One region of the Streptomyces sp. NPDC085927 genome, then DNA from elsewhere that is predicted to be linked to it. Evidence: predicted binding sites of a transcription regulator. Region 1 holds the regulator's gene; each other region holds the start of a gene.
The links. Region 1 encodes HspR, which represses chaperone genes until heat shock. Its sites were predicted from a motif close to TTGAGNNNNNNNNNCTCAA; they were not measured.
Positions count from the first base shown of each region.

Region 1 (9,694 bases):
CTGCGAGGGTTTCGTCGGGGGCTCCTGCCACGGGATACCCGACATTACTAAGCGGTAACTTATGCAGTCCGTCTGAGACTACCCCTAACCCCAGCCGCACTGTAGTCGGGTGCGGGGTGATCTGAATCGCTGAGGCTTGCCTTGGGAGACGCTCCGGGTGCGGCCGCGTGACGGCCATCAAAGCGGGGCATACGTCACTAACTTATATCCGTGGCGCACACTTGTATCCGCAGGCCGCCGTCCTGATACCGCCGTCCCGGCGGCCCGCGGGCACCTCGGCGCGGTGCCTCCGTGTTCTCGCGCGAGGTTTCCGCCCGCCGCCGTCCGCTGTGGCCGCCCCGGCCGCCGAGGGGGTCGCGACCCCGCCGTGGCCTTACCGCGGCCTCATCGCGGGTCGCCGTCGGCGCCGCCGGTGGCCCGCTCCCGGTGGGTGACTCCCGCCTCGCTCTCGCGCGAAATCGCAGTTCAGCGCCTGGTTGCGCGTAAGGAACGGATAAGACTTGAGTCTGTCCGACTCAGCTCTGTTGACCCGGCGCCGGACGTCAGGCATGCTTGAGTCTGTTCCACTCAAGTCAGCTGGAGGAATCGAAATGGCACGTGCGGTCGGCATCGACCTGGGCACGACTAACTCCGTCGTCAGCGTTCTGGAGGGCGGCGAGCCCACCGTCATCACCAACGCCGAGGGCGCCAGGACCACGCCTTCCGTCGTCGCCTTCGCGAAGAACGGCGAGGTGCTGGTCGGTGAGGTGGCCAAGCGGCAGGCCGTGACCAACGTCGACAGGACCATCCGGTCGGTCAAGCGCCACATGGGCACCGACTGGAAGATCAACCTGGACGGCAAGGACTTCAACCCGCAGCAGATGAGCGCCTTCGTGCTCCAGAAGCTGAAGCGGGACGCCGAGGCGTACCTGGGCGAGAAGGTGACCGACGCGGTCATCACCGTCCCGGCGTACTTCAACGACGCGGAGCGCCAGGCGACCAAGGAGGCCGGCGAGATCGCCGGCCTGAACGTGCTGCGCATCGTCAACGAGCCGACGGCCGCCGCCCTGGCGTACGGCCTCGACAAGGACGAGCAGGTCATCCTGGTCTTCGACCTCGGTGGCGGTACGTTCGACGTCTCGCTGCTGGAGATCGGCGACGGCGTCGTCGAGGTGAAGGCCACCAACGGTGACAACAACCTCGGTGGTGACGACTGGGACCAGCGCGTCGTCGACTACCTGGTCAAGCAGTTCCAGTCCGGGCACGGCGTGGACCTGGGCAAGGACAAGATGGCGCTCCAGCGCCTCCGTGAGGCCGCCGAGAAGGCCAAGATCGAGCTGTCCTCGTCCACCGAGACCACGATCAACCTGCCCTACATCACCGCCTCCGCCGAGGGTCCCCTGCACCTCGACGAGAAGCTGACCCGCGCCCAGTTCCAGCAGCTGACCGCGGACCTGCTGGAGCGCTGCAAGACGCCGTTCAACAACGTCGTCAAGGACGCCGGCATCGCACTGTCCGAGATCGACCACGTCGTTCTGGTCGGTGGCTCCACCCGTATGCCCGCCGTCGCCGAGCTCGTCAAGGAGATGACCGGCGGCAAGGAGGCCAACAAGGGTGTGAACCCGGACGAGGTCGTCTCGATCGGCGCCGCGCTCCAGGCCGGTGTCCTCAAGGGCGAGGTCAAGGACGTCCTGCTGCTCGACGTCACCCCGCTGTCCCTCGGTATCGAGACCAAGGGCGGCATCATGACCAAGCTGATCGAGCGCAACACCACGATCCCGACGAAGCGCTCCGAGATCTTCACCACGGCCGAGGACAACCAGCCGTCGGTGCAGATCCAGGTCTACCAGGGCGAGCGCGAGATCGCGGCGTACAACAAGAAGCTCGGCATGTTCGAGCTGACCGGTCTGCCGCCGGCGCCGCGCGGCGTCCCGCAGATCGAGGTCTCCTTCGACATCGACGCCAACGGCATCATGCACGTCACGGCGAAGGACCTCGGCACCGGCAAGGAGCAGAAGATGACCGTCACCGGCGGCTCCTCGCTCCCGAAGGACGAAGTCGACCGCATGCGTGAGGAGGCCGAGCGGTACGCGGAGGAGGACCACCAGCGCCGCGAGGCCGCCGAGTCCCGCAACCAGGGCGAGCAGCTCGTCTACCAGACCGAGAAGTTCCTCGCGGACAACGAGGACAAGGTCCCGGGCGAGATCAAGACCGAGGTCGAGGCCGCCGTCGCCGAGCTGAAGGAAAAGCTCAAGGGCGAGGACACCGCCGAGATCCGCACCGCCACCGAGAAGGTCGCGGCCGTCTCCCAGAAGCTGGGCCAGGCCATGTACGCCGACGCGCAGGCCTCCCAGGCCGCGGGCGGCGGCGCCGGAGCCGGTGCCGGTGAGGCCAAGGCGGACGACGACGTGGTCGACGCCGAGATCGTGGACGACGAACGTAAGGACGGTGCGGCGTGACCGAGGAGACCCCGGGCTTCGACGAGCAGTCGCAGCAGCCCGACGTCCCCTCCTCAGGCGTTCCGGCCGACGAGGCCGAGCCGAAGGCCGCCACCCCCTCCGCGGAGGAGGAGGCGGCCCCGGCCGGGGACTCGGGTCCCGACGCCGGGCTGGTGGCTCAGCTGGACCAGGTGCGTACGGCGCTCGGTGAGCGCACCGCGGACCTCCAGCGGCTCCAGGCCGAGTACCAGAACTACCGCCGCCGGGTCGAGCGCGACCGGATCGCGGTCAAGGAGGTCGCCGCGGTGAACCTCATGACCGAGCTCCTGCCCGTGCTCGACGACATCGGCCGCGCGCGGGAGCACGGCGAGCTGGTCGGCGGGTTCAAGTCCGTCGCCGAGTCGCTGGAGTCGACCGTGGCGAAGATGGGCCTGCAGTTGTTCGGCAAGGAGGGCGAGCCCTTCGACCCGACGATCCACGAGGCCCTGATGCACTCCTACGCCCCGGACGTCACCGAGACGACGTGCGTGGCGATACTGCAGCCGGGGTACCGCATCGGCGAGCGCATCATCCGCCCCGCGCGGGTGGCCGTGGCGGAACCGCAGCCGGGTGCCCAGCCGGGCAAGCCGGCCGAGGAGAGCACCGAGGCGGCGGCGGACGACAAGGAGACAGGTGGCCCTCAGGAGGGCTGACGCCTTCGCCGGCGTCCGCACGCCGGCGAAGGCGGGCAGGACGAGCAGGTCAGGAAAGACCGGCGGGGCAGGAGAGGAGGGACGTCGGGGATGAGTACCAAGGACTTCATCGAGAAGGACTACTACAAGGTCCTCGGCGTCCCCCAGGACGCCACCGAGGCCGAGATCAAGAAGGCGTACCGGAAGCTCGCCCGCGAGTACCACCCGGACGCCAACAAGGGCAACGCCAAGGCGGAGGAGCGGTTCAAGGAGATCTCCGAGGCGAACGACGTCCTCGGCGACCCCAAGAAGCGCAAGGAGTACGACGAGGCCCGCTCGCTCTTCGGCAGCGGCGGTTTCCGCGCGGGGCCGGGAGCGGGCGGTGCCGGGTCGTTCAACTTCGACCTGGGTGACCTCTTCGGGGGCCAGGGCGGCGGTCAGGGCGGCCAGGCCGGTGCCGGTGGCTTCGGCGGCGGGATCGGCGACGTCTTCGGCGGACTGTTCAACCGCGGCGGCACGGGCACCACGCGTACCCAGCCCCGGCGCGGCCAGGACATCGAGTCCGAGGTCACCCTGAGCTTCACCGAGGCGATCGAGGGGGCGACGGTCCCGCTGCGGATGTCCTCCCAGCAGGCCTGCAAGGCCTGTTCGGGCACCGGCGACAAGAACGGCACACCGCGCGTGTGCCCGACCTGCGTCGGCACCGGGCAGGTCGCCCGGGGCAGCGGCGGCGGCTTCTCGCTCACCGACCCGTGCCCCGACTGCAAGGGCCGCGGCCTGATCGCGGAGAACCCCTGCGACATCTGCAAGGGCAGCGGCCGGGCCAAGTCCTCGCGGACGATGCAGGTGCGCATCCCCGCGGGGGTCAGCGACGGCCAGCGGATCCGGCTGCGCGGCAAGGGCGCTCCGGGCGAACGCGGCGGCCCGGCGGGCGACCTCTACGTGGTCGTGCACGTCGGCAGCCACCCGGTGTTCGGCCGCAAGGACGACAACCTCACCGTCACCGTCCCGGTCACCTACCCGGAGGCGGCGCTCGGCGGCGAGATCCGCGTCCCGACGCTCGGCGGTCCGCCGGTCACGCTGAAGCTGCCCCCGGGGACACCCAACGGGCGGACCATGCGGGCCCGCGGCAAGGGAGCGGTCCGCAAGGACGGCTCGCGCGGTGATCTGCTGGTCACCGTCGAGGTGAGTGTTCCCAAGGACCTGCCGGGGAAGGCTCGTGACGCACTGGAGGCGTATCGCGAGGCGACCGCGGACGACGATCCGCGGGCGGAGCTGTTCCAGGCCGCGAAGGGAGCTTGAGGGCGATGGACGGTCGTCGACGCAATCCGTACGAACTGACGCAGGACACTCCGGTCTATGTCATTTCGGTGGCGGCCCAGCTCTCCGGGCTGCATCCGCAGACGCTGCGTCAGTACGACCGCCTGGGGCTCGTCTCGCCGGACCGCACCGCGGGCCGGGGCCGCCGCTACTCGGCCCGTGACATCGAGCTGCTCCGTCAGGTGCAGCAGCTGTCGCAGACCGAGGGCATCAACCTGGCCGGCATCAAGCGCATCATCGAACTGGAGAACCAGGTCGCCGCGCTCCAAGCCCGGGTGGCGGAGCTGGAGGGGACCCTGGACGGCGTGGCCGCGACCATGCGTCAGCGTGAGGCGGCGGTGCACGCGTCGTACCGCCGGGACCTGGTGCCGTACCAGGAGGTCCAGCAGACCAGCGCGCTGGTGGTGTGGCGGCCCAAGCGCCAGCAGCAGACCGACTGACGGCCGGCACCCGGTCCGGTCGTCGTCGGCCGGCGCGAAAGCGCCGGTCCGGGGCGGCGGCGGTGTGACGGAAGCGGCTCAGTGGGAAGGCTGCGGCCTGACGGAGAAGTTCCGTTTGGCGCAAAAGTGAAGTACCGGGTGGGGCCCGGAGGTTCGTGCGAACCTCCGGGCCCCACCCGTGTACGGGCTGTTGACGGCACGTCACCCGGAGCCCCGGACGCCCCCGAGCACGCCCTGCGCACGGCTGTGAGCAGCACGTGTATGCGTGTGTAGGAGATATGTGCGATTCTTTCGCCGAGCCCACACGACTTCAGCGCACGGTGCTGTGTTCATCTCGTTAAGTAGTTGGTCTTGACGCCACTGGTCGCTGGAGCGTTGGCTTTTCAGTCACATGGGCCGCAATGTTGTGCCCACGTCCAAAAACGTACTGAAGTGAGCCCTCGCATGCGTCGTATCGCCATATCAGTCGCCGCCGCCTCGATGTCCGTCATGCTCGCCGGTTGCGGCGCACTCAACGCGACGGGGAGCAGCGACGGAGCGAGCCCCACCAAGGGGAACGATGTCACCATCGGGCTCCTGCTGCCGGAGACGGCCAACACCCGGTACGAGCAGTTCGACTACCCCATCTTCAAGAAGAAGGTGGAGGAGCTCACCAACGACAAGGGCAAGGTCGACTACGCCAACGCCGACGCGGACGCGGGCAAGCAGTCGAGCCAGATGCAGCAGATGATCGAGGACGAGGTCGACGTCATCGTGCTGGACGCGGTCGACGCGCACGCCATCGCCGAGGACGTGACGAAGGCCAAGGACGCGGGCATCCCCGTCATCGCCTACGACCGGCTGGCCGAGGGCCCGATCGACGCGTACATCTCCTTCGACAACGAGCTGGTCGGCGAGGTCCAGGGCCGCTCCCTGCTGGAGGCGCTCGGCGGTGACGGCGGGGTCACCAGCAAGATCGTCATGATGAACGGCTCGCCGACCGACCCGAACGCCAAGCAGTTCAAGGCGGGGGCGCTGTCCGAGCTCCAGGACGCGGTGACCATCGCCAAGACCTACGACACCAAGGACTGGAAGCCGGAGAACGCCGAGGCCAACATGGCCGAGGCGATCGCCGCGATCGGCGCCGGCAACATCGCCGCGGTCTACTCCGCCAACGACGGCATGGCGGGCGGCATCATCAAGGCGCTGAAGGCCGCCGGGGTGACCGAGATGCCCCCGATCACCGGCCAGGACGCCGAACTCGCCGGGGTGCAGCGGATCCTCGTGGGCGAGCAGTTCATGAGCGTCTACAAGTCCTACCCGACCGAGGCGGACAACGCCGCGGAGATCGCGGTGGCGCGGGTCCAGGGCAAGGACATCCAGTTCGACGCGCTGACCAGCGAGCGCGTCGACAGCCCCACCGACAAGGACATTCCGGCGCAGCTCGTGCCCGTGGTCGCCCTGACCAAGGAGAACATCGCGGACACGGTCGTCGCCGACGGGATCTACAAGCTGTCGGACATCTGCACGGCCCCCTACAAGGAGGCGTGCGACAAGGCCGGACTGAAGTAAGGCCCGTCCGGCGGCCGAAGACCCGCCCGACGGCGGGTCTTCGGCCGCCGGACCGCGTCGACCGCCCCGTCGACCACCCTGCCGGGGAGCGCGGACAGCCGCGCTCCCCGGCAGTGTTGTTCCCTCCCGCACACGCCCCGCGCCCTCGCCCCTCGCCCCGCACCCCGCCGCCCTCACGCGCTCATGTGGGGCCGACCGCCGCCGGTTTGTTGCAATGTGGCGAGGCGGGGCAGGGGTATAGACGGTCATACCAGTGGTTTCCGGCGATCGTGCCGACGGGAGCCGTGTTGCGGAGCCGGGTGTGTCCGCGCATAGTTGCGCATCGGAAAGTGGCTGAACCGGGGGTGGGACGGGCAATGGCCGGGCGCGGGACGGACGAGCATCCACACGGTGCTGACCGACTGTGCGACATCGGGGATCGCGTGTATTCCCGGGCCGTGCGGCGCGGACGGGTGCCGCGCCGGGACGCGGAGCCGGTGCCCTGTCTGCTGGACCTGGCCCTGCTGCACCCGGACCCCGACGACATGGACTGGCTGGTGCCGACCGCCCCGCAGGAGGTCATGACCCGGCTGCTGCGCGGGATGTACGACGAGGTCAGCGCGAGCCAGCGCCGGGTGGGTTCGGCCGTCGAGGCCTTCGAGTGGTACGCCGGCCTCGGCCGCGGGACGCAGTCACCGCAGGCCTTCGCCGCCTCGGCCGGGGAGGGCCCGGCGATCCGGGTGCTGGACGGGGTGGCCCGTATCCAGGCCGCGATGGACGAGGCGACGCAGGCGTGCACCACGGAGGTGCTCACGGTCCAGCCCGGCGGCATCCGGCGCGAGGCGGAGCTGTCGGAGGGCCTGCACCGGGCGACGGCGCTGCGCGGGCGCGGGGTGCGGATGCGGGACCTCTACACGCATGTGGCCCGGCACGGCCAGGGGCTGTACACGTACCTGGAGCTGATGGGCGACGCGGTGGAGGCGCGGACGCTGGACGAGGTGACCGAGCGGCTGATCCTCTTCGACCGCACGGTCGCCTTCATCCCCGCCAACGCCGAGCGCTCGATGGCACTGGAACTGCGGCACCCGGCGCTGGTGGAATACCTGAGCACGGTCTTCGAGCGGCTGTGGCGGCTCGCCCTCCCGCTGGCCGCCCCGCTCCCCGACACCGGCATCGAGGGCATCTCGCACCGGGAGCGGTCCATCGCGGCGCTGCTCGCGGAGGGCCACCAGGATGCGGTGATAGCGGAGCGCCTCGGCATCAGTGTGCGCACCTGCCGGGCTCACATCGCCCGGCTGTCGGAGACGCTGGGCGCGGCCAGTCGTACCCAACTCGGTGTGCGTATCGCCCAGGCCGGCCTGGACGGCCCGCCGCGAGCGGCCTCCGCCTCCGTCACGGTTCCTGGTCGAGAATCCCGGACTGCCCGATGAGGTAACCGAGCTGAGCCCGGCTCCCGCTGCCCAGGGTCGCGGCGATCTTGGCGATGTGCACGCGAGCGGTGCGGACGTTCATGCCGAGGCGGTCGGCTATGACGGCGTCGGTGTGGCCTTCGACGAGGAGGCGGGCGATGGCGCGCTGGCGGGGCGTGACGCCGTTCAGCGTGGGCCGGCGGACCGCCTGGGGGTACATCGGTGTGGCGAGCCGCCAGAGGCGGTCGAAGGTGGTGGCGAGGTACCCCACGAGCGCCGGGTGGCGGACCTCCAGCGCCGAGGTGCGGTCGGCGTCGGCGGGGACGAACGCGACGGCGCGGTCGACGACGATGAGGCGTTCGGTGATCTCGTCCAGCGTCCGGGCCTCGACGTCGCCCGTCAGCCGTTCGTAGCGGGCGGCGAGCGAGGGCAAGTGGCGCAGGGTGTGCTGGTAGAGGGCGCGGATGCGGCCACCGCGGCCGAGCAGGGCCTGGTCGCGCCGGATCGCGGCCTCGTGGAAGTCCGGCTTGGGGTGTCTGTAGCTGTTGTGCGGTTGGACGGCCAGGAGTTCACTGGCGTCGGCCATTGCCTCGTTGATGACCCCGCTGATGCGTTCCTTGTCGCTGTGGAGCGTGAGCAGGGGTGTCGTCGAGACGCTGTCGTCCCGTCCCGCCCGCATCAGCGGTTCGAACGCCTCGACCAGCTGTGCCTCCCGTTGCCGTTCCCCGGCGATCCGGTCCGCCGAGGCCCGCAGAAGCCGGTGCAGGACGATGTGCGGCGCGACGGGCTCCCACTGGCTCGGGTCGTCGAGGGCGGGGGTCAGGAGGCCGAGGTCGGCGAGGTGCGCCGCCTTGTCGGCCCCGTCGGCGGGTACGTTCCCCTGGCGCAGTGCACGGGTGTACAGGTCCAGGTCCCCCTCGCACGGCTCCGCCGGCGCGTCGTCGTGTGCGTTCCCGTACATGCGTGGCTCGCTCATCCCCAGTGCTCAGTTCTCCTGTTCGAGGATCCCCGACTGGGCGATAAGGTAACCCAGTTGGGCGCGGCTGCCACTGCCGAGGGCGGAGGCCAGCTTGGCTATGTGGGCGCGGCAGGTGCGGACGTTCATGCCCAGGCGCCGGGCGATGGCCTCGTCGACGTGGCCCTCCACGAGGAGCTTGGCGATGGAGTGCTGGATGTCCGTGAGGCCGTCCGAGGCCGGTTCGTACGGGGCTCCCATGCTCAGGGGGACCGCGCGGGTCCACATGAACTCGAAGACCTTGATCAGGTAGCGGACGAGGCCGGGGTGGCGCAGTTCCAGGGCGACCTGACGGTCGTCACGGGTGGGAATGAAGGCCACGGTCTCGTCGCAGATGACGAGCCGCTCCACGAGCTCGTCGATGGTGCGGTACTCCACCCTGCTGGTGTCGAACCGTGCCACGTACGCCAGCGTCTCGGGACTGTGGCGGGCGGTGTGCTGGTAGAGGGTCCGGATGCGCACCCCCCGCTCGGTCAGCTGCTGGTCGCGCTCCAGCCCCTGGGCGAGGGTGTGTTCCAGCCGACGGCCGCCCGGCTGGACGGTGAGCATCTCGGACCGGCACTGCGCGGTGGCCAGATCGAGGGCGGCGTTGATCCGGTCGAAGCCCTCCAGCACCGTGATCGAGTGGGTGGTCATCGTCGTCTGGGCGCTGAGGGCCATGAACGGTTCGAAGGCGTCGGCCAGTTCGATCGACATCCGCCTGCGCTCGGTGATCTCCCGTTCCAGCGGGTTGAGCCGGTGGGCCAGAGCCACCGCCGGGGAGAGGGGGCGCAGCCAGGTGGGGTCGTCCGGGTCGGGGTGCAGCAGGGCGAGCTCCATCAGGCAGGGAGCGGGCTCCACGTCCGTGCGGGCGATGCGGCCCGCGCGCAGGGCGTCGGCATAGAGACGGCTG
Region 1 covers NZ_JBITSN010000006.1:257,180-266,873, reverse strand. Annotated here, with positions in the region: gene dnaK (molecular chaperone DnaK) at 591-2,438, shown strand; gene grpE (nucleotide exchange factor GrpE) at 2,435-3,109, shown strand; gene dnaJ (molecular chaperone DnaJ) at 3,200-4,390, shown strand; gene ACIF80_RS18445 (heat shock protein transcriptional repressor HspR) at 4,396-4,848, shown strand; gene ACIF80_RS18440 (sugar ABC transporter substrate-binding protein) at 5,293-6,399, shown strand; gene ACIF80_RS18435 (LuxR C-terminal-related transcriptional regulator) at 6,756-7,808, shown strand; gene ACIF80_RS18430 (LuxR C-terminal-related transcriptional regulator) at 7,771-8,748, opposite strand; gene ACIF80_RS18425 (helix-turn-helix transcriptional regulator) at 8,773-9,694, opposite strand, start outside.

Region 2 (9,694 bases), on a different contig from region 1:
GCCTGCGACTACGTCATCAACGGGTGGCTGGAGGAGATGGGGATCGGCACCATGCCCGAGGGGCTGCTCCACGACCCCCGGCTCGCCGGACTGTCCGCCGAGGAGGTCTACGACCGCATCGCCGACGACCAGCGGCGCATGCGGCGCCTGGCCACCCTGCGCGGCAAGGGCCTCGGAGACATCCTCACCGGCCGCCTCGGACCGCTCGACCCGTCCTGCCACGGCGTCGACCTGGACGGGTTCTACCGTCGCGGTCTCGCCCAGGGCCTGGACCTGCACCAGCGCCAGGGCCGCGGCCTCCTGCCCGGCGGGCTGGTCGAGGAGATCCGCGCGCTCAGCCATCCACCGCTGCCCTGGGACGCGCGGCTCGCCCGCTGGTTCGACGAGTACGTGCCCCGCCCCGAGCCCGTGCGGACCTACGCCCGTCCCGCGCGCCGCCAGGCATCCACCCCCGGCATCCCGCGTGCCGGCAGGTACTTCCCGCCCGAGGAGGTCGCCCGCTGCACCTTCGGCGTCGTCCTGGACACCTCCGGCTCGATGAGCCGGGTCCTGCTCGGCAAGGCGCTCGGCGCCATCGCCTCCTACGCCGAGGCCCGCGACGTGCCGGCGGCCCGTGTGGTGTTCTGCGACGCGGCGCCGCACGACGCCGGCTATCTGCCCGTCACCGAGATCGCCGGACGGGTCCGGGTCCGCGGGCGCGGCGGCACGGTCCTCCAGCCCGGCATCGACCTGCTCCAGCGCGCGGACGACTTCCCGAGGGCCGCGCCGGTCCTCGTCATCACCGACGGCTGGTGCGACGTGCTGCGGGTGCGGCGCGAACACGCCTATCTGGTCCCCCGCGGAGTGCGGCTGCCGTTCACTCCGAAGGGGCCTGTCTTCCACGTCAGTTGACACGGAGTGTGATCAGATGGGGGGATGGGAACCCGGTGACACGGGTACCCGGACCGAGCACGGACCGGACACCACGTCCGGACATTTGGAAGGAACAGCCATGGCAGCCACGCGCTCCGCACACACCGTGTGGGAAGGCAACCTCATCAAGGGCAGCGGAGTCGTCACGTTCGACTCCTCCGGCAGCATCGGCGAGCAGCCGGTCACCTGGGCGTCGCGTGCGGAGGAGGCGAACGGCAGGACCAGCCCCGAGGAGCTGATCGCCGCCGCGCACTCCAGCTGCTACTCGATGGCCTTCTCCAACATCCTCGACAAGGCCGGCAACCCGCCGACCCGCCTGGTGACCTCCGCCGACGTCACCTTCGTGCCCGGCGAGGGCATCACCGGCATCCACCTCACCGTCGAGGGCACCGTCCCCGGCCTGGACGAGGCGGCCTTCCTCGCCGCCGCCGAGGACGCCAAGGTCAACTGCCCGGTCAGCCAGGCGCTGACGGGCACCGAGATCACCCTGACGGCGAAGCTCTCCTGACCCCGCTCGCCGCACCCGCAGGACACCCGCAGGCCGCTCCGCAGGGGGCGGCCTGCGGCGCGTCCGCATCCGCGTCCGGAACCGGGTCCGAGGACCCCGGCCTCCAGGACCCCGGCCTCCAGGCTCCGAGCACAGGGAGACGACCCGTATGACGTCACGGCCCGCCGTCTCCGCGCACCGGGGAGGCTCCGAACGTGCCGCGCCCGCGACCCGCGAGGCCTACGAGGACGCCCTGCGGTCCGGCGCGGAGTACGTCGAGTTCGACGTACGGCGCACGGCCGACGGAGTCTTCGTCGTCCACCACGACGCCCGCGCGGGACGCACCGGCCCGCCGCTGGCCGCACTCACCCACGCCGGGCTCTGCGAGCACGCCGGGTATCCCGTCCCCGTCGTGGACGAGGTCATGGAGCTGATCGCCGGGAAACTCGTCGGACATCTCGACCTGAAGGAGACCGGTCACGAGCGGAAGCTGATCGACCGCGCGATCGCCCTGCTCGGCCGGGACGGCTTCGTCGCCACCAGCCTGGAGGACCGTTCCGTCGCCGAGATCACCGCGGCCTTCCCCGGCGTGCGCACCGCGCTCTCCCTCGGCCGGGACGGCACCGGGGTTCCCCGGACCCGGCTGGCGCGCACCCGGCTGAGTGAACTGCTGCCCATGCGGCGGGTCCGCGCCTGCGGCGCCCGCGGGATCGCGGCGCACCAGCGCCTCGCCCGCGGCGGGGCGCTGCGCGAGGCGGCCCGCAACGGACTGTTCACCATGGTGTGGACGGTCAACGACGACGCCCCGATGCGTGCCTTCCTCGCCGACCGGCGCGTGGACGTACTGATCACCGACCGCCCCCGGCGTGCCGTGCAACTGCGCACAGCGAGCGCTTGAGAGGTGATTGACGAACCACCCGGGCAAACTATTGACAACGGCGCACTCAAGTTTTGTGCTGGAGGTCCGGAAGGCCGGAGAGGTGCGCCCTGACGGAAGGGGACGGCGATGGGACGTGCGGTCGGAATCGACCTGGGAACCACGAACTCGGTGGTGGCCGTGCTGGAGGGCGGTGAGCCCACGGTCGTCACCAACGCGGAGGGCGCAAGGACCACCCCCTCCGTCGTGGCCTTCGCCAAGAACGGTGAGGTGCTCGTCGGCGAGGTCGCCAAGCGGCAGGCGGTGACGAACGTCGACCGCACCGCCCGGTCGGTCAAGCGCCACATGGGCGACGGACAGTGGCACTTCCCGGAGCAGGGCTCCGTGGACGGTACCCGTTACCGGGCGCAGGAGCTGTCCGCCCGGGTGCTGCAGAAGCTGAAGCGGGACGCCGAGGCCTACCTCGGCGAGGACGTCACCGACGCCGTGATCACCGTACCGGCGTACTTCGACGACACCCAGCGCCAGGCCACCAAGGAGGCCGGGGAGATCGCCGGCCTGAAGGTCCTGCGGATCATCAACGAGCCCACGGCGGCGGCCCTCGCGTACGGCCTGGACAAGGAGAACGAGCAGACCGTCCTCGTCTTCGACCTGGGCGGCGGAACCTTCGACGTGTCGCTCCTGGAGATGGGCGAGGGAGTCATCGAGGTGAAGGCCACCAACGGGGACACCCATCTCGGCGGCGACGACTGGGACCAGCGCCTCCTCGACCATTTCGCCCAGCGCTTCAAGAGCCAGTACGGCATCGACCTGGCGCAGGACAAGATGGCCGTGCAGCGGCTGCGGGAGGCCGCCGAGAAGGCCAAGATCGAGCTGTCCTCCTCCTCCGAGACCACCGTCAACCTGCCCTACATCACGGCCTCCGCCGAGGGCCCGCTGCACCTGGACGAGAAGCTCACCCGGGCCCAGTTCCAGGAACTCACCGCCGACCTGCTGGAGCGCTGCAAGACGCCCTTCCACCAGGCCGTGAAGGACGCCGGGGTGAAACTCTCCGCGATCGACCACGTCATCCTCGTCGGTGGTTCCACCCGCATGCCCGCCGTCACCGACCTGGTCCGCGAACTCACCGGCAAGGACCCGCACAAGGGCGTCAACCCGGACGAGGTCGTCGCCGTCGGAGCGGCCCTCCAGGCGGGCGTCCTCCGCGGCGACGTGAAGGACGTGCTGCTCCTCGACGTCACCCCGCTGTCCCTCGGCATCGAGACCAAGGGCGGCATCATGACCAAACTGATCGAACGCAACACGACCATCCCCACCCGGCGCTCGGAGACCTTCACCACCGCCGTCGACAACCAGCCCTCGGTCGGTATCCAGGTCTACCAGGGCGAACGCGAGATCGCGGCGTACAACAAGAAGCTCGGCGTCTTCGACCTGACCGGTCTGCCCCCGGCCCCGCGCGGCGTCCCGCAGATCGAGGTGGCCTTCGACATCGACGCCAACGGCATCATGCACGTCTCCGCCAAGGACATCGCCACCGGCAGGGAACAGAAGATGACCGTCACCGGCGGCTCGGCACTGCCCAAGGACGACATCGACCGCATGATGCGCGAGGCCGAGCAGTACGCCGACGAGGACCGCAGGCGCCGGGAGGCCGCCGAGACCCGTAACCAGGCCGAGCAGCTCGTCTACCAGACCGAGAACTTCATCCGGGACAACAAGGACCGGATCCCCGCCGACACCAGGTCCGAGGTGGAGGCCGCCGTCGCCGAGCTGAAGCCCCTGCTGGAGCAGTCCGCCGACACCGCCGCCCTGCGCGCCGGCGTCGAGAAACTCGCCGCCGTCAGCCAGCGGATGGGCCAGGCGATGTACGCCCAGGCCGGTCAGGAGTCCACCGGCGACGCCGGACAGCGCACCTCACCGCAGGAGGAGGAAGGTGTCGTCGACGCGGAGATCGTCGACGACGAGAGCGACGGAGGTGACGGGGGCCGCGGGCAGGACGGGCGCGGCGGCACTCAGTAGCTGTCCCGGAACTCCCGCAGCAGCTTCTGCGTGTGCTCGGAGGAGGCGGCCCGCGCCGTCATGTGGTCCAGCACCTCCAGGTGCACCGAGACCTCCTTGCGGGAGTCCAGATACAGGGCGCCGGTCAGGTACTCGGTGAACACCATGTCGGGCAGTTCCGGCTCGGCGAACCGGAACAGCGAGAAGGGTGCGTACGTCCCCGGGTGCGGGCCGTCGGCGAACTCGGCGATCTGGAGCGTGATCCGGTCCCGCTCGGACCACTCCAGCAACTTGTCGAACTGCTCGCGCATCACCCGGCCGTCCTGGGACACCGGGCGCCGCAGGACCGTCTCCTCCACGATCACCCACAGGTGGGGCGGGTCCCGGCGCTCCAGGAGCCGCTGCCGCTCCAGCCGCAGCGACACATGCCGCTCGACGGCCTCCGGCCCCTGGTTCCCGATCGTCCCGGCCTCCAGGACGGCACGCGCGTAGTTCTCCGTCTGCAGCAGCCCCGGCACGAAGTGCGGCTCGTAGGACCGGATGACCCGGGCAGCGCCCTCGATGCTCACGTACAGGCTGAACCACTCGGGCAGCACGTCGTGGAACCGCTGCCACCAGCCCGGACGGTTCGCGTCCTCCGCGAGCCCGATGAAGGTGGCCGCCTCGCCCTGGGACACCCCGTACGCCGTCAGCAGGATCTGGATGTACGGGATCTTCAGCGCGACCTCGGCCGTCTCCATCCGCCGGACGGTCGCGGGAGCCACCCGCAGGACCCGGGCGGCCTCCTCCCGGGTGAGGCCCGCCGTCTCCCGCAGCTCCTGCAGCCGCCTGCCGAGTACCACTTGGCCCACCGTGGGTGCGGCCCGTCGTTCACTCACGCCACGTCTCCCCAACGCCCCCAAACACACGATCAGTCTGCCATGTCCGCCCGACCCTCTCACGGGTGACGGCCGGGCGCCCCTGTTCCCGGGCGCCCGGGGCATGACGTCCCGGGTAATCGACCGCGACCCGCTGCGGGCGGGATCGTGGACGCACCGGGTTCCGGGCCGGCGCACTCCGGCCCGGGATCCGGCCCGGATCCGTCCCGTGATCCGGCTGCGAGCAAGGTATGCGATATCCGGCATCCCGTATGCCGCATGCGGTCACCGCGACCCGGCACGCAAGGGCGACCCGCGGCCCGCCGCTGACCCAGTGAGACCCCGACATCGATCCCGGCCCCGACCCTGACGGAGGGTGATTCATCATGTCCGCGACCCAGCTTGCCTCACTCACCCGGACCTCCGACCCGCAGTCCGTGCTGCGCCGGCTCCTGGCCCTCGACGCCGCCGTGACCGGCGCCAACGCGCTCGCCTACCTCTCCCTCTCCGGCCCGCTCGGCCGCTTCCTCGGCGTGGGTCCGGGCCTGCCGGCCGGGCTCGGCGCCCTCCTCGCGGCGTACGCGGTCGCTGTGGGGCTGCTGGCCTCGCGCAAACATCCGCCGACGCTCGGAGTCCGGGCCGTCGTCGAGGTCAACCTGGCCTGGGCCGTGGTGAGTTGCGCCGCCCTCGTGCTGTGGCTCGAGCCGAGCACGGCGGGCGCGGTGTGGACGGTTCTCCAGGCGCTCGTCGTGGCCGGCTTCGCACTGCTCCAGCACATGGCCCTCACATCCCGTCAACTCAGCCAGGACTGAAGGTACTTCGCCGTCGCCGGATCGGCCGGGAGGAGGGTCTCCACGGCCAGTTCGGCGACGGTCACGTCCATCGGCGTGTTGAAGGTGGAGATCGACGACACGAACGACAGGATCCGGCCCTCGTGCTCGATCCTCATCGGCAGCGCGAAGTACGCCACGGACGCGGACTGCTGCGACCCGTCCGCCTCCCCCGCCTCCTCATCCGGTCCGGGCTCCGGTACCGGGAACGCCGCGACCTCGTCGTACAGCGCCCGCAGGGGCGCGGAGCGGCGGAGCGCGATCTGCTGCTCCATCTGCCCCAGCAGGTGGCCGCGCCACTCCCGCAGATTCCGGATCCGGGGCGCAAGACCCTGCGGGTGCAGCGTGAGCCGCACCGCGTTCAGCGGCGGCACCAGCAGCGACTCCGGTACGCCGTCGAACAGCATCATGACCCCGCGGTTGGCGGCCACGACGTCGTACATCGCGTCCACCACCAGTGCCGGATACGGCTCGTATCCGCCGATCAGCCGCTCCATGCCCTCGCGCAGCGCGTCCAGCGCCGGATCGTCCAGCGGGGTCTCGGGGAACCGGGGCGCGTAACCGGCCGCCAGCAGCAGTGCGTTGCGCTCCCGCACCGGGACGTCCAGGTGCTCGGCCAGTCGCAGCACCATCTGCTCACTGGGCCGGGAGCGGCCGGTCTCGATGAAGCTGATGTGCCGGGCGGACGAGTCCGCACGCAGCGCGAGCTCCAGCTGACTGACCCGCCGCTGCTCCCGCCAGGCCCGCAGCAGCGGACCCACGCCTTCGGCAGCGGCGGAAGTGGTACCGGGCAGGCGAGTACTCATGCCGGGACGGTAGCCGAGATGGCACCGCAAGCGGGAGCCGCGCCTCCCCGGTCTTCCTTCCGCCCTCCCTCCTGCTCCCTCCTGCGCCCTTCTGGCTTCTTGCGCAGGGTCCGGCGGCATGTCCTGTGGCACGCTGGGCGGAGGGGGACCCCGACCGCCAGGGGGGACAGAGGAGGAGCGCAGCCCATGCCCGCCGAACCCGCCGAACCGCTGTCACCGGAGGAGATCGAGAACCGGCTGGCCGGCCTGCCGGGCTGGTCGCTCGACGGAGACCGGCTCACCCGTTCCTACCGACTCGGCTCCCACTTCGCGGCGACCGCGATGGTCGTGCACATCGCCCAGGTACAGGAGGAACTCGACCACCACTCCGACCTCACCCTCGGTTACCACACGGTCTCCGTCGCCGTCCACACGCACAGCGCGGGAGGCGCCGTCACCGCGAAGGACACCGAACTGGCCCGCAGAATAGAGGACTTGGCGCCCGGTCACGGTGCACACTGAGGCATGTGCTCGACTACGAAGAGGAAGCGGGACGGTACGACGCCTCACGCGGCGGTGAGCCCCGGGCCGCGGCCGCCGCGCAGGCGGTGCTGGACCTGATCCCCCCGTCGGCGCGCGACCTGCTGGACATCGCCTGCGGCACCGGCATCGTGACCCGGCGTCTCCTCTCGGTCCGCGCCGGTCTGCGGGTGACCGGCGTCGACCTCGCCGCGTCGATGACCCGGATCGCGGCGGCCCGCCTGCCCGGCGCCGTGGTGCGCGCCGACAGCCGGCAACTGCCCTTCGCCGACGCCCGGTTCGATGCCGCCGTCAGCGTGTGGCTGCTGCACCTCCAGTCCGGCCCCGAGGACGTGCGGGCCCTCGTCGAAGAGTGCGCCAGGGTCCTGCGACCCGGCGGGGTCTACGTCACCACCGTCGACAAGGCCGCCTCGCACAACGTGGGCAGCGACATCGACGCCGTCCTCTCCGCCCGCCCGCGCAGCCCGGTGCGCGACCTCGCCGCCGACGTGGCGGCCTGCGCCGCCGGCCACGGCCTGGTCCCGGCCGGACAGGGGGTGTTCCGGGGGCACGGCCAGGGCCGCAGCCCTCGCCGCACCATCGCCGATCTGCGCCGCGGCTGGTTCGTCACGGTGCCCCCCGGCTCCCCTCTCGCCGACGCCTTCGCCGCCCGCCTCGCCGCCCTCCCCGACCAGGACCGGCCCCGCCCGGACCCGGTCTTCCACCTCCGCGCCTTCCGGAAGCCACCGGCACCCGGGAGCGGGGGAACGGCGGCCGTCCCGGGCGGCTCGGCGTGTCACGGGCTCGGGTGAACTCCGCCACGGAGTACGGCGACCAGGCCGTCACCGGCGGCGACCGAGGGGCGGAATCCCCTCGTCCTCCCTGGAGGTTCGCCCCGTGAAGCACTCGCACAGGCACGCACACAGGCATCCGCACGGGCCACGCAGACGCCGGTCCGCCCTCCCCGCGGACTCACCGCTCCTCAGCCGGTCACGTCACCGTGCAGACCCGCCCGTCGAGTGCGAAGGCCGCCGGTTCCGTGTTCGTCGCCGAACGGCTCGCCGTGAAGCCGAACCCGGCCGACGAGCCCGCCGCGACGGTGCCGTTCCAGTCGGTGTTGCGTACCGTCACCGCCGGACCGGACTGCGTGTGGACCCCGTTCCAGAGCTGCGACACCCGCTGTCCGTCCGCGAACGACCAGGTCAGCGACCAGCCGTTCCAGGCGTCCGAACCGGTGTTGGTCACCTGGACCCGGGCCTGGAAACCATCGGCCCACTGGTTGGTGATCTCATAGGTCACCTTGCAGGCGCCCGTCGGCCCCGGACCGGGGTCGGGGTCGGTCCCGCCTCCCCCGTCGTCCCCGCCCCCGGTGTCCGAGGTGTCGCCGTAGACGATCCCGCGGCCGTTGGTCGCCACGTACACCCTGCCGTACACCCGGGGGTCACCGGTGATCGCGGCACCGGTCCAGCCCCACTGGTGGGCGTCGTCGTTGATCCGGGTCCAGCTCTGCCCCCGGTCGGTCGAGCGGAAGATGCCGCGCACACCGTCGATCTTCGCGCTGGTGAAGACGGTCTGGTACGAGGCGCCGGGCGCCGCCTTGCCGAAGCCGACGGTGTCGGCCTCGTCGACGCCCTGCAGCCTGGTGAAGCTCTGCCCGCCATTGGTGGAGTGCCACAGCCCGTACGTCCCGCCGCTCTCCCCGCCGGCCAGCCAGATGTCGCCCTCGGCGCCCGGCAGCGCCTTGAACCGCACGCTGTCGCCGCTCGGCAGGCCGGTCGCGGGGGAGGCCGTGAAGGTGGCGCCGCCGTCCGTACTGACGTAGAACTTCCCGGACTTGAAGCCGTAGAACGTCTTCGGGTCCACCCGGTCGGACTCGACGACCGCCCCTTCGGGGATGCCGCTCGACGCCGACCACGACGTGCCGAAGCCGGCCGTGTGGTGCACCCCGGCGCCCCGCGGACTCCACACGAAGCGGCTGCCGTCGGCGCCCGCGGCGACCGTGCCGCCGCCGCTGACCCCCGAAGGGTCCGTGCCCGCGAACCAGTTGGCGCCGTTGTCGGTCGAGAACGAGATGTGCGGGCCGGAGTCCAGGTCGCCCGCCCGGACCACCGTGTCCGGGTGGGACTCGGCGAAGTCCAGACTCGTGGTGGCGGTGAAGTTCGGCTGGGTGAACATCATCGACGGGACCTTCGTCAGGTCCGTGTGCCGGAAGCCGCCGATGTCGAGGAGTCCGCTGAGCAGCGGGGCGCCCGACGGGGGAGAGACGAGGTCGTTGACGGCCGTCTCCTCCAGGCCGCGCACCATCGGAGTGATGGTGAACGTGGTGTCGCGGTCCCAGTTCGTCAGGTTCTCCGTGCCGTAGACCGTCGCGCCCGTCCCGTACATCATGCGGTCCGGGTCGAACGGGTCGATCTCCAACGCCTCGGTCA
Region 2 covers NZ_JBITSN010000012.1:175,782-185,475, forward strand. Annotated here, with positions in the region: gene ACIF80_RS27620 (hypothetical protein) at 1-891, shown strand, start outside; gene ACIF80_RS27625 (OsmC family peroxiredoxin) at 992-1,420, shown strand; gene ACIF80_RS27630 (glycerophosphodiester phosphodiesterase family protein) at 1,569-2,297, shown strand; gene dnaK (molecular chaperone DnaK) at 2,406-4,295, shown strand; gene ACIF80_RS27640 (helix-turn-helix domain-containing protein) at 4,289-5,152, opposite strand; gene ACIF80_RS27645 (hypothetical protein) at 5,518-5,943, shown strand; gene ACIF80_RS27650 (helix-turn-helix domain-containing protein) at 5,925-6,767, opposite strand; gene ACIF80_RS27655 (4a-hydroxytetrahydrobiopterin dehydratase) at 6,954-7,268, shown strand; gene ACIF80_RS27660 (class I SAM-dependent methyltransferase) at 7,274-8,077, shown strand; gene ACIF80_RS27665 (cellulose binding domain-containing protein) at 8,256-9,694, opposite strand, start outside.
Region 2: dnaK (molecular chaperone DnaK) is a predicted target of HspR. The motif match lies at 2,329-2,347, and genes of this name have one in related genera.

Region 3 (9,694 bases), on a different contig from region 1:
GTTCGATGCCCTGCTTGGTCCCGTCGGCGGGCTGCGCCTTGGGGGCCTGGGACTTCGCGGCGGCCGGCTTCGCGGCGGCCGGCTTGGCGGGGGCCGGAGCGGCCTTCGCCGGAGCGGGCGCCGGGGCCTTCGCGGCCGGCTGGGCAGCCGGCGGTGCGGCGGCGGGCTGCTGCGGGGCGGCGGGCGCGGGCGTGGCGGCGGGCTGGGCCGGAGTGACCGGCGCGGCCGTCGTCGTGCCAGCGGTCCCCGGCGCCGCGTTGTTCACCGGAGCCGAGGCCTGAGGGGCGCCCGGCTTGTAGTCGGCGAAGAAGTCCCACCAGGCCCGGTCGACCGAGTTCGGGTCCTGGAGGTACTGCTGGTAGATCTCGTCGACGAGCCATTCGTTGGCACCGAAGGCCGCGGCAGGGTTCTTGCCCGCTTGGTCGGTGTCGGTCGAAATGCTCGAGTTACTGGGGGACTGTGGCGACACGGCGTCAACCGCCCTCTTCCGCTTCACAAGATGATGGACAGCGGAAATTAAGGCTACGCCTCCCCGACCGAGAAGGTCAGGCCGGGCCCGTTCAACGTCGCGTAAGTCACATCTCTGAGGGTGTTTCGGCGCAGGAAATGGCGGGAAACAAGCGTGGTTCCGCGCTGTCGGGGTGCATCGGGGACGGGTCGGCCGCGACCCGGAGCACTCGCTCCACGGGCCTGTGTTCGCATCCGGGCCTGATCACACGTGTCCATCAGCACGAACGCAGATGGATCTTGCGGCTCCGCTTGGCACCCTACGTCAACCTGACGAGGAAGAAGCTCCCGGAAGGGTGATAAGAATTCGGCAACCCCGCTCGGATTCGGCCACCCCGATCCGTCCACCGTGGAGATCGACGGCCCAGCGGGCGATCGCCAGGCCGAGACCGGTGCCCCCGTCACTGCCCGGACCGTGCGGCTGATTGACGCTGCCGCGGTTGAACCGCTCGAAGACACGGTGCCACTCGGTCCGCGGAATGCCGGGCCCCTCGTCCAGGATCTCCAGCCGGAGCGAGTCCGGCTGCGGGCCGGGCCGCGCCCTGACCGTCACCCGGCCGTGCGGCGGGCTGTGCTTGACCGCGTTGTCGATGAGGTTGGCGACGACCTGGTGGATGCGCTCCGGGTCGACGTACGCGGTGAGCTCCGGCGGCCTGACGTCGAGGCTCAGGTGGACGTCCGTGCGCGTGTGGCCGCCGGAGCCGGTGGTCATGCCCGCGCGCGCGGAGGCGACCATGTTGGCCTCCTTGAGCACGCCGGACAGATACGGCCACACCTCGAACCGCTGCCGCCGCAGCGGGACGACCCCGTTGTCCAGGCGGGACAGGTCGAGGAGCGTCTCCACGAGACGCCCCAGCCGCTCGGTCTGCTTCAGCGCCGTGCGCATGGTCTCGGGGTCGGCCTCGGTGACGCCGTCGACGATGTTCTCCAGCACCGCGCGCAGACCCGCGATGGGGGTGCGCAGCTCGTGCGAGACGTTGGCCACCAGCTCCTTGCGCTGATGGTCCTGGGCCTCCAGCTCGTCGGCCATGACGTTGATGGTCTGGGCCAGGTCGCCCAGCTCGTCCCGGCGGTTCTCGCGCACCCGGCGGGTGTAGTCGCCGTGCGAGATGGACCGGGCCACCGCGTTCATGTCGTCCAGCGGTGCGGTGAGGGAGTGCGCCACGAACTGCGTGATGAGCAGGGTGGCGATCGTCGAGAAGACCGTGATGAAGCGCAGCTCCGTCTTGGTGTGCACCGCGATCATCGACAACCCGGTGGTGATCAGCACCGAGATGACGACCAGCGCACCCAGCTTGGTCTTGATGGAGAACGGGCGGACGTCGCCCCAGGGACCGGGGTCCCCGGGGCCTCTCCGTGCGGCCGGCCCGTCGCTCATGGCGTCGGCGTCTCCAGGGCGTAGCCCACGCCGTGCACGGTACGGATGCGCTCGGCGCCGATCTTCCGGCGCAGCGCCTTGATGTGGCTGTCGACGGTCCGGGTGCCGGAGGCGTCCGCCCAGTCCCAGACCTCGGCCAGCAGCTGCTCCCGGGAGAGCACCGCGCGGGGCGTGTTCGCCAGGCACACCAGGAGGTCGAACTCGGTGGGCGTCAGATGGACGTCCTCGCTGCGCACCCGCACCCTGCGCTGCGCGTGGTCGATCTCCAGCTCGCCCAGGCGCAGGATGCCGCTGCGCGGGGTGGAGGCCGCCAGGGCCGCCCGCTCCATGCGGCGCAGCAGCACATGCACGCGTGCCGCGAGTTCCCGCATGGAGAACGGCTTGGTCATGTAGTCGTCGGCGCCGACGCCCAGCCCGACCAGCATGTCGGTCTCGTCGTCGCGCGCGGTCAGCATCATCACCGGCACCGGCCGCTGGGCCTGCACGCGCCGGCAGACCTCCAGGCCGTCGAAGCCCGGCAGCATGATGTCGAGGATCAGCAGGTCGGGCTGCCAGGCCTCCGCCGTGTCGACGGCGGACGGACCGTCGCCCGCCGTCTGCACCAGGAATCCCTCGGCACGAAGGCGGGTCGCGATGGCGTCCACGATCGTCGCGTCGTCCTCGACCACCAGGACCCGGCGCTGTGCGCCCGGGGTGGCCGCCGCCGTGCCGTTGTGGGAGGTGTGTGTCTGCTCCATCGCCCGCCCCTGAAGTGTGCTTTTCCGGAATCCGTGGGGTGAATCCGTCTCTGCGCATGACTGCGATTGACGCTTGAATGATCCGCGTCCGTGCAGCAGCGTACGGGGAGTCACCGCGGCTTTGCTATCCAGGGCGGACGGCGAGGTGCACGACGTCAGGAACGCCCCGGGTAACGGGGATCTCTTCGGTACGCACCTGTTGGAACCCGGCATTCCGCAAGGTTCCCTCGAAAACCGCGGACGGCTGGGCGGACCACACCGCGAGTACTCCGCCGGGGGTCAACGCCTTTGCGCAGTCCTGGAGTCCGGTGGGGGAGTAGAGCCCGTCGTTGCCCTCGGTGACGGTCCAGTCGGGCCCGTTGTCGATGTCGAGGCACAGCACGTCGAACGTGTCGGACGTCTCATGGACGTACGCCACCAGATCGGCCTCGACGATCTTCGCGCGGGGGTCGGCGAGGGCACGCGCGGAGAGTTCGGCCAGGGGACCCGCGCGGTGCCACTCGATGACGGCGGGTTCGCGCTCCACCACCGTGATGCGGCCCCAGCGGGGCGCGGCGGCGGCGTGCGCGAGGGAGAAGCCGACGCCGAGCCCGCCGATGAGGACGTGCGGGTCCTGCCGCGGACCGTGCCCCGCACGGATGTCGGCGGCGTCGAGCGCGGCCAGGGCGGCGTCGACCAGCCGGCGCTCCGAGCGGCCGTCGGAGGTGTCCATCAGGAAGCAGCCGTTCGCGATGATCTGCAGCAGGCTGCCGTGCCGGCGGAGCACCACCTCCCCGTACGGGCCCTCGCGGCGGTCCAGGACTTCGGGAATGTCGTAGGGGGTGGACATGCGTTCATCCTGGCAGCACTCCCCGTCCGGCAGGGCGTCCCCCATCGTTCCGGGGCGTCCCGGGCGGCGCCCGGCACTCCGAAGGAGCGCCCTTCACTCCCCCGGCCGCCGGATGATCGCTGAGAGCGAACGCAGCCGCACGCAACCCGGGAACAATCAAGGGCTCAGGAGCATTGAGCCGGTGTAACTCAACTTGACTGCCGAAGGGGAGATCATGGCTGCTGAGTCCACACCGCTCGCCCTGCCCGTGCTGCCGCTCGACGACGAGGTCGTGCTGCCCGGGATGGTGGTCCCGCTGGACCTGAGCGATTCCGAGGTGCGCGCCGCGGTGGAGGCCGCCCAGGCCGCCGCCACGTCGGAGCCCGGGAAGCCCAGGGTCCTGCTGGTGCCACGCATCGACGGGACCTACGCCGCCACCGGCGTCCTGGGCACGGTCGAGCAGGTCGGCAGGCTGGCCGACGGCGACCCGGGCGCCCTGATCCGGGGCCGGGACCGGGTGCGGATCGGCGCCGGGACGACCGGGCCGGGTGCCGCGCTGTGGGTGGAGGGCACCCGGATCGAGGAGACCGTGCCGGAGCGCTCCCCGGGCTCCCCGCTCCGTTCGGGCAAGGGAGACCCCTATCCCGGCCAGGTGGCCGAGCTGGTCACCGAGTACAAGGCGCTCGCCACCGCCTGGCTGCGCAAGCGCGGCGCCTGGCAGGTCGTCGACCGCGTCCAGGCCATCGACGACGTCTCCGCCCTCGCCGACAACTCCGGTTACTCACCGTTCCTGTCCATCGAACAGAAGCTGGCCCTGCTGGAGACCGCCGACCCGGTGGCCCGGCTGAAGCTCGCCACCCAGCAGCTGCGCGACCACCTCGCCGAGCAGGACGTCGCCGAGTCCATCGCCAAGGACGTCCAGGATGGCGTCGACAAACAGCAGCGCGAGTTCCTGCTGCGCCGTCAGCTGGAAGCCGTACGCAAGGAACTGCGCGAGCTGAACGGCGAGCAGGAGGGCGAGGACTCCGACGACTACCGGAGCCGCGTCGAGGCCGCGGACCTGCCGGAGAAGGTGCGTGAGGCCGCGCTCAAGGAGGTCGACAAGCTGGAGCGCTCCTCCGACCAGTCGCCCGAGGGCTCGTGGATCCGCACCTGGCTCGACACGGTGCTGGAGATGCCGTGGAACGAGCGCACCGAGGACGCGTACGACATCCAGGGCGCCCGGGCCGTGCTCGACGCCGAGCACGCGGGCCTGACGGACGTGAAGGAACGCATCACCGAGTACCTGGCGGTGCGCAAGCGGCGTGCCGAGCGCGGGCTCGGGGTCGTCGGCGGCCGCCGCGGCGGTGCCGTGCTCGCCCTCGTCGGCCCGCCCGGCGTCGGCAAGACGAGCCTCGGCGAGTCCGTCGCCCACGCGATGGGCCGCAAGTTCGTCCGGGTCGCCCTCGGCGGCGTCCGCGACGAGGCCGAGATCCGCGGCCACCGGCGTACGTACGTCGGCGCGCTGCCCGGCCGGATCGTGCGGGCCGTCAAGGAGGCCGGGTCGATGAACCCGGTGGTGCTGCTCGACGAGATCGACAAGGTGGGGTCGGACTTCCGGGGCGACCCGTCCGCCGCCCTCCTCGAAGTGCTGGACCCGGCGCAGAACCACACCTTCCGCGACCACTACCTGGAGGTCGAGCTGGACCTCTCGGACGTCGTCTTCCTCGCCACCGCCAACGTCCTGGAGGCCGTCCCGGAGGCGCTGGCGGACCGGATGGACATCGTCCGCCTGGACGGCTACACCGAGGACGAGAAGGTCGTCATCGCCCGCGACCACCTGCTCCCGCGCCAGCTGGAGCGCGCCGGGCTCGCCGCCGACGAGGTCACCCTCGACGAGGGCGCGCTGCGCAAGCTGGCCGGCGAGTACACCCGCGAGGCGGGGGTCCGCACCCTGGAGCGGGCCATCGCACGGCTGCTGCGCAAGGTCGCGGCCCAGCACGAACTGGGCGAGCGGGAGCTGCCCCTGACGGTCGGGGAGGGAGATCTGCGCGGTCTGATCGGACGGCCGCACCACGTGCCCGAGTCCGCCCAGGAACCGGCCGAGCGCCGCACCGCCGTCCCCGGTGTCGCCACCGGGCTCGCGGTGACCGGTGCCGGCGGTGACGTCCTCTATGTGGAGGCGTCCCTGGCCGACCCGGAGACGGGCGCCGCCGGACTGACCCTGACCGGTCAGCTGGGCGACGTGATGAAGGAGTCGGCGCAGATCGCGCTGAGCTTCCTGCGGTCCCACGGCGCCGAACTGGAGCTTCCGGTCGGCGACCTGAAGGAGCGGGGCGCGCACATCCACTTCCCGGCGGGCGCGGTGCCCAAGGACGGCCCGAGCGCCGGCGTCACGATGACCACCGCCCTGGCCTCCCTGCTCTCCGGGCGCCTGGTCCGTACGGACGTGGCGATGACCGGTGAGGTCTCGCTGACCGGCCGGGTGCTGCCGATCGGCGGGGTGAAGCAGAAGCTGCTCGCGGCGCACCGGGCGGGGATCACCACCGTGATCATCCCCAAGCGCAACGAGCCCGACCTGGACGACGTCCCCGCCCACGTGCTGGACGGGCTCGACGTCCACGCCGTGACCGACGTCCGTCAGGTCCTGGAGCTGGCGCTCGCGCCCGCGACGAACGGCGCGGCGCCGGAGGTTCCGGTGGCGGTGTGACGGCGTCACCGGACGGGCGGCGGCCCGGAATCCCGTGAGGGAGATCCGGGCCGCCGCCGCACGGCGCCGGGACCGGCGGCGCGGGCCGGCGACGTCAGCCGAGGGCCAGGGCCCGCACCCGGTCGACGGTGCCGTCGAAGAGGTCGTGGTCCCCGACCACCGGGCCGGTGGAGGTGTACTGCCACATCGTGTAGGACGCCCAGCCCGCGGGCAGCTCGCCCACGGTCGCGGCGTACCGGGCGACCCACAGCGGGTTGGTGGTGCCGAACCCGGCGTGGTTCCCGGTGCACTGCTGCCACCAGCTGGTCGCCGTGTAGATCACGGCGTCGCGGCCGGTGCGCGCCCGGTACCGGTCCAGGAAGTCACGGATCCAGCTCACCATCGCGCTCTGCGACTTGCCGTAGCAGGCGTCCCCGTAGGGGTTCCACTCGATGTCGAGCACGCCCGGCAGCGTCCTGCCGTCGGGCGACCAGGCGCCGCCGCGGTCGACGAAGTAGTCGGCCTGGGCGGCGCCGCTCGCGCTGTCGGGGGTCGCGAAGTGGTACGCGCCGCGGATCATGCCGGTGTCGTACGAGCCGTTGTACTGCTGCGTGTAGTAGGGGTTGCTGTAGTACGTCCCCTCCGTGGCCTTCACGTAGGCCCACTTGACCCCGCTGCTCCACAGGGCCGGCCAGGCCACGTCGCCCTGGTGGCTGGAGACGTCGACACCCTCGGTGCGGGTGGCGCGGCCGGTGGGTGTGCCGCGGCCGACGCCGTCATGGGCGGCGACGCCCATGCCCATGTGGGCGGAACCGCGCGGCGGGACACCGGGCGCGCCCCCGGCCGCCCCGGCCGGGGGAGTCGTACGGGGAAGGGAGAGGACCGCGAGCAGGACCGCCGCGACGGTCGTGAACGCGCGGAGACGGGTGGAACCGGATCTGTGCACGGGCATGACGGATCTCCGGAGGTACTCGGTGGGGAACCCACGGGAAGCAGGAACGCGACGCACACGGACCGCGATGCGGGACAGGCCACGGGCGAGATGCCGGGGCCGGAAGCCGTTGTCGGGCCATGCCTGCGAAATACTTGTGGAGCCCCAGCGGCGTCGCCACTTGGCGGAAACACGGACGACCGGTGAAACCGAGGCAGGGACTGACGTGGACGAAGGCGGAAACGGCGGCGCTGAGGACACCTCGTCCCAGGCGCCCGACAGTGGTGTGGACCAGCCCGGATTCCTCGCATTGGAAAGGGAGTTGACGGTGCTGCTGCGCCGCGCCAGGGCCAGCCAGGGCGAGATGTCCCGCGCGGTCCATCCCGACCTGGAACCGTCCGCGTACGGGCTGCTCGTCCGTCTGGATGAGTGCGGCAAGCAGCGGGCCACCGAACTCGCCGCCTTCATCGGCGTCGGCAAGGCGACCATGTCGCGCCAGCTGCACGCCCTGGAGGAACTCGGGCTCGTCACCCGCGAACCGGACCCCGCCGACGGCCGCGCCTGGCTGGTCGACCTCACCCCGGAGGGCCGGAGCCGGATGGGCAGGGTCCGCGAGGCCCGCCGCGCGCGCTACGCCGGCAGCCTCGCCGACTGGGACCCCGACGAGGTCACGGAACTCGCGCGGCTGCTGCACCAGCTGAACCGGGGGATGGAGAAGTAGCGGGAGCCCCGCGGGTGGCCGCTCGGCCACCCGCGGGGCGCTCGGCCGCCCGCGGGCCGCCCGGTCCATCCGTCCGCCGGGGCCGCCCGTCCGCCGGGGCTCAGAACTCCACGTACACGACCGTCGCGTCGTCGTGCGTCTTGCTCCGGCCGAGCAGCACCCGGTCCGTGTCCGCCCGCTCCAGGGTCCGGACGCGGTCCACCAGCGCCTGCGGTCCCTCCTTGCGGACGAGGGCGAGACAGTCCGCCCAGCCGCCCTCGCGGAACCTCTCCACCCAACGGGTGGCCCCGTCCGTCAGCGCGGCCAGGGCGCGCACCTCGGCGCGCGGCAGCGTCCCGGTGACCGCGCGCACCGCGACCGACGGATCGGCCGCCGCGGTGAAGAAGCCGCCCTCCCTGTTGCGCACGGTGGAGTCCACCAGCGCGTCCGTGGCCAGCGCCGAGCGGGGCAGCCGGGCCAGCCGGTCGTCCAGCAGCGCGGTGACCGTGCCGCCCGGGGACTCGACGAGCAGGGCCGAGTCGGAAAGGACCAGGTACTCGACCGACTCCGGTGACCAGCGCGCCAGCACCACCGTCGCCTGGGGCGTACGGGGGTGAGAAAGGTCACAGGTTTTCGCGTGCGCCCCGGCGGTACGGGAAACGGCCCGGGACAGCAGGTCCGCCAGGGGGACATCCTGGAGGGAAACGGTCAGTTCGGCCAGTGCCCCGCCGAGACGCGCGGTGAACCAGGGGACCGAATGCCGGCACCCCGTGCCGTCCCGCGGCGGCGTGACCCCGTCCAGCAGGACCAGCGAACCGCCCTGCCCGGAGGCCGGAAGCCCGATGCTCGCGAAGTCCTCGTTGGGGTGGGCCGCGTCCCCGGGCTCCGAGACAAGTTCCGTACGCATCCGGCCAGTCTGCACGACCCCTCCACAAGGGCTCCCGAAGACCCCCACCGCTCGCCGAATACCGGCAGTCGCGCAGGTCAGGCGCCGCGTTTGGGTGGGATTGCAGTGCTCCGCAAGCGCGTGGCGGCGAATCCTGCCACCGGCCGCCGCAGACGTCCAACCGGCGTGCCGCGACGGGCCGCTGCGGGAGGCCGCGCGACTTGCCCCCCAACTCACCTCCGATGTTCACTCCTTCGAGTGGCGGGTCAGGTGATGCGCGTGCGGTGCCCGTGGGCACTGGGAGGGTCGGGGAGCGACGGGGGCGTCTCGCTGCCCGAGCGCGACCGGCCGTCCGCCGGGGCGTACGCCCTCGACACGGGCAGGGCGCAGGCGCCTGCTGACGGAACGTCACCCCGACCCACGGGTACACGAGTCAGGAATGCGAGCACCGGTGCAGAAGACGCGGCCTCGTCGCACAGGCAAGCAGACGCCCTCCGCGGGGGACGCTGAGCAGAAGCCCACCGTCGGCCGGGGCCGTCCCACCCATGTGCGCAACCGGCTCATCGTGGCCGTCGCGGTCGTGGCCGCGGCGATCGCCGGCGCCGGGGCGCCCTCCCTGCTCACCGCTTCCGGGCAGCTGAGCGACTCCCAGAACCTGGTGACCCGGGCCGAGCAGACCCAGGACGCCCTCGCCCTCGCGCACTCGCTCGCCGACGAGCGGGACGACGTGACGTCCTACATCGCGGCCGGCCGCCCCAAGGCCAAGGCGCCCGCCGAGCAGCACAGCGCCCGCGTCGACCGGCAGGTCGAGGAACTGCGCGCCGACTCCGGCACCTCGGCCGAGATGCGCGACGACCTCGAGGCCATCGCGGCCCTGCGCAGGGCCGCGCTCACCGGCAAGAGCAGCGCGATCGAGGCGCACCAGGCGTACTCCACCGCCATCACCCAGCTGCACCGGCTCGCCGAGCAGCTCGCGGAGGAGACCCCGCCCCGGGCCGGCTCCGGCTCCTACGCGCTCGCCGAGCTGGACACCGCCGTCCAGCAGGCCGCCGCCACCCGCGGGCTGCTGCTCGCCGCGC
Region 3 covers NZ_JBITSN010000001.1:168,419-178,112, reverse strand. Annotated here, with positions in the region: gene ACIF80_RS00875 (multifunctional oxoglutarate decarboxylase/oxoglutarate dehydrogenase thiamine pyrophosphate-binding subunit/dihydrolipoyllysine-residue succinyltransferase subunit) at 1-469, opposite strand, end outside; gene ACIF80_RS00870 (ATP-binding protein) at 773-1,885, opposite strand; gene ACIF80_RS00865 (response regulator transcription factor) at 1,882-2,622, opposite strand; gene ACIF80_RS00860 (spermidine synthase) at 2,747-3,451, opposite strand; gene lon (endopeptidase La) at 3,666-6,119, shown strand; gene ACIF80_RS00850 (lysozyme) at 6,214-7,050, opposite strand; gene ACIF80_RS00845 (MarR family winged helix-turn-helix transcriptional regulator) at 7,256-7,750, shown strand; gene ACIF80_RS00840 (protein phosphatase 2C domain-containing protein) at 7,851-8,636, opposite strand; gene ACIF80_RS00835 (nitrate- and nitrite sensing domain-containing protein) at 9,067-9,694, shown strand, end outside.
Region 3: lon (endopeptidase La) is a predicted target of HspR. The motif match lies at 3,625-3,643, and genes of this name have one in related genera.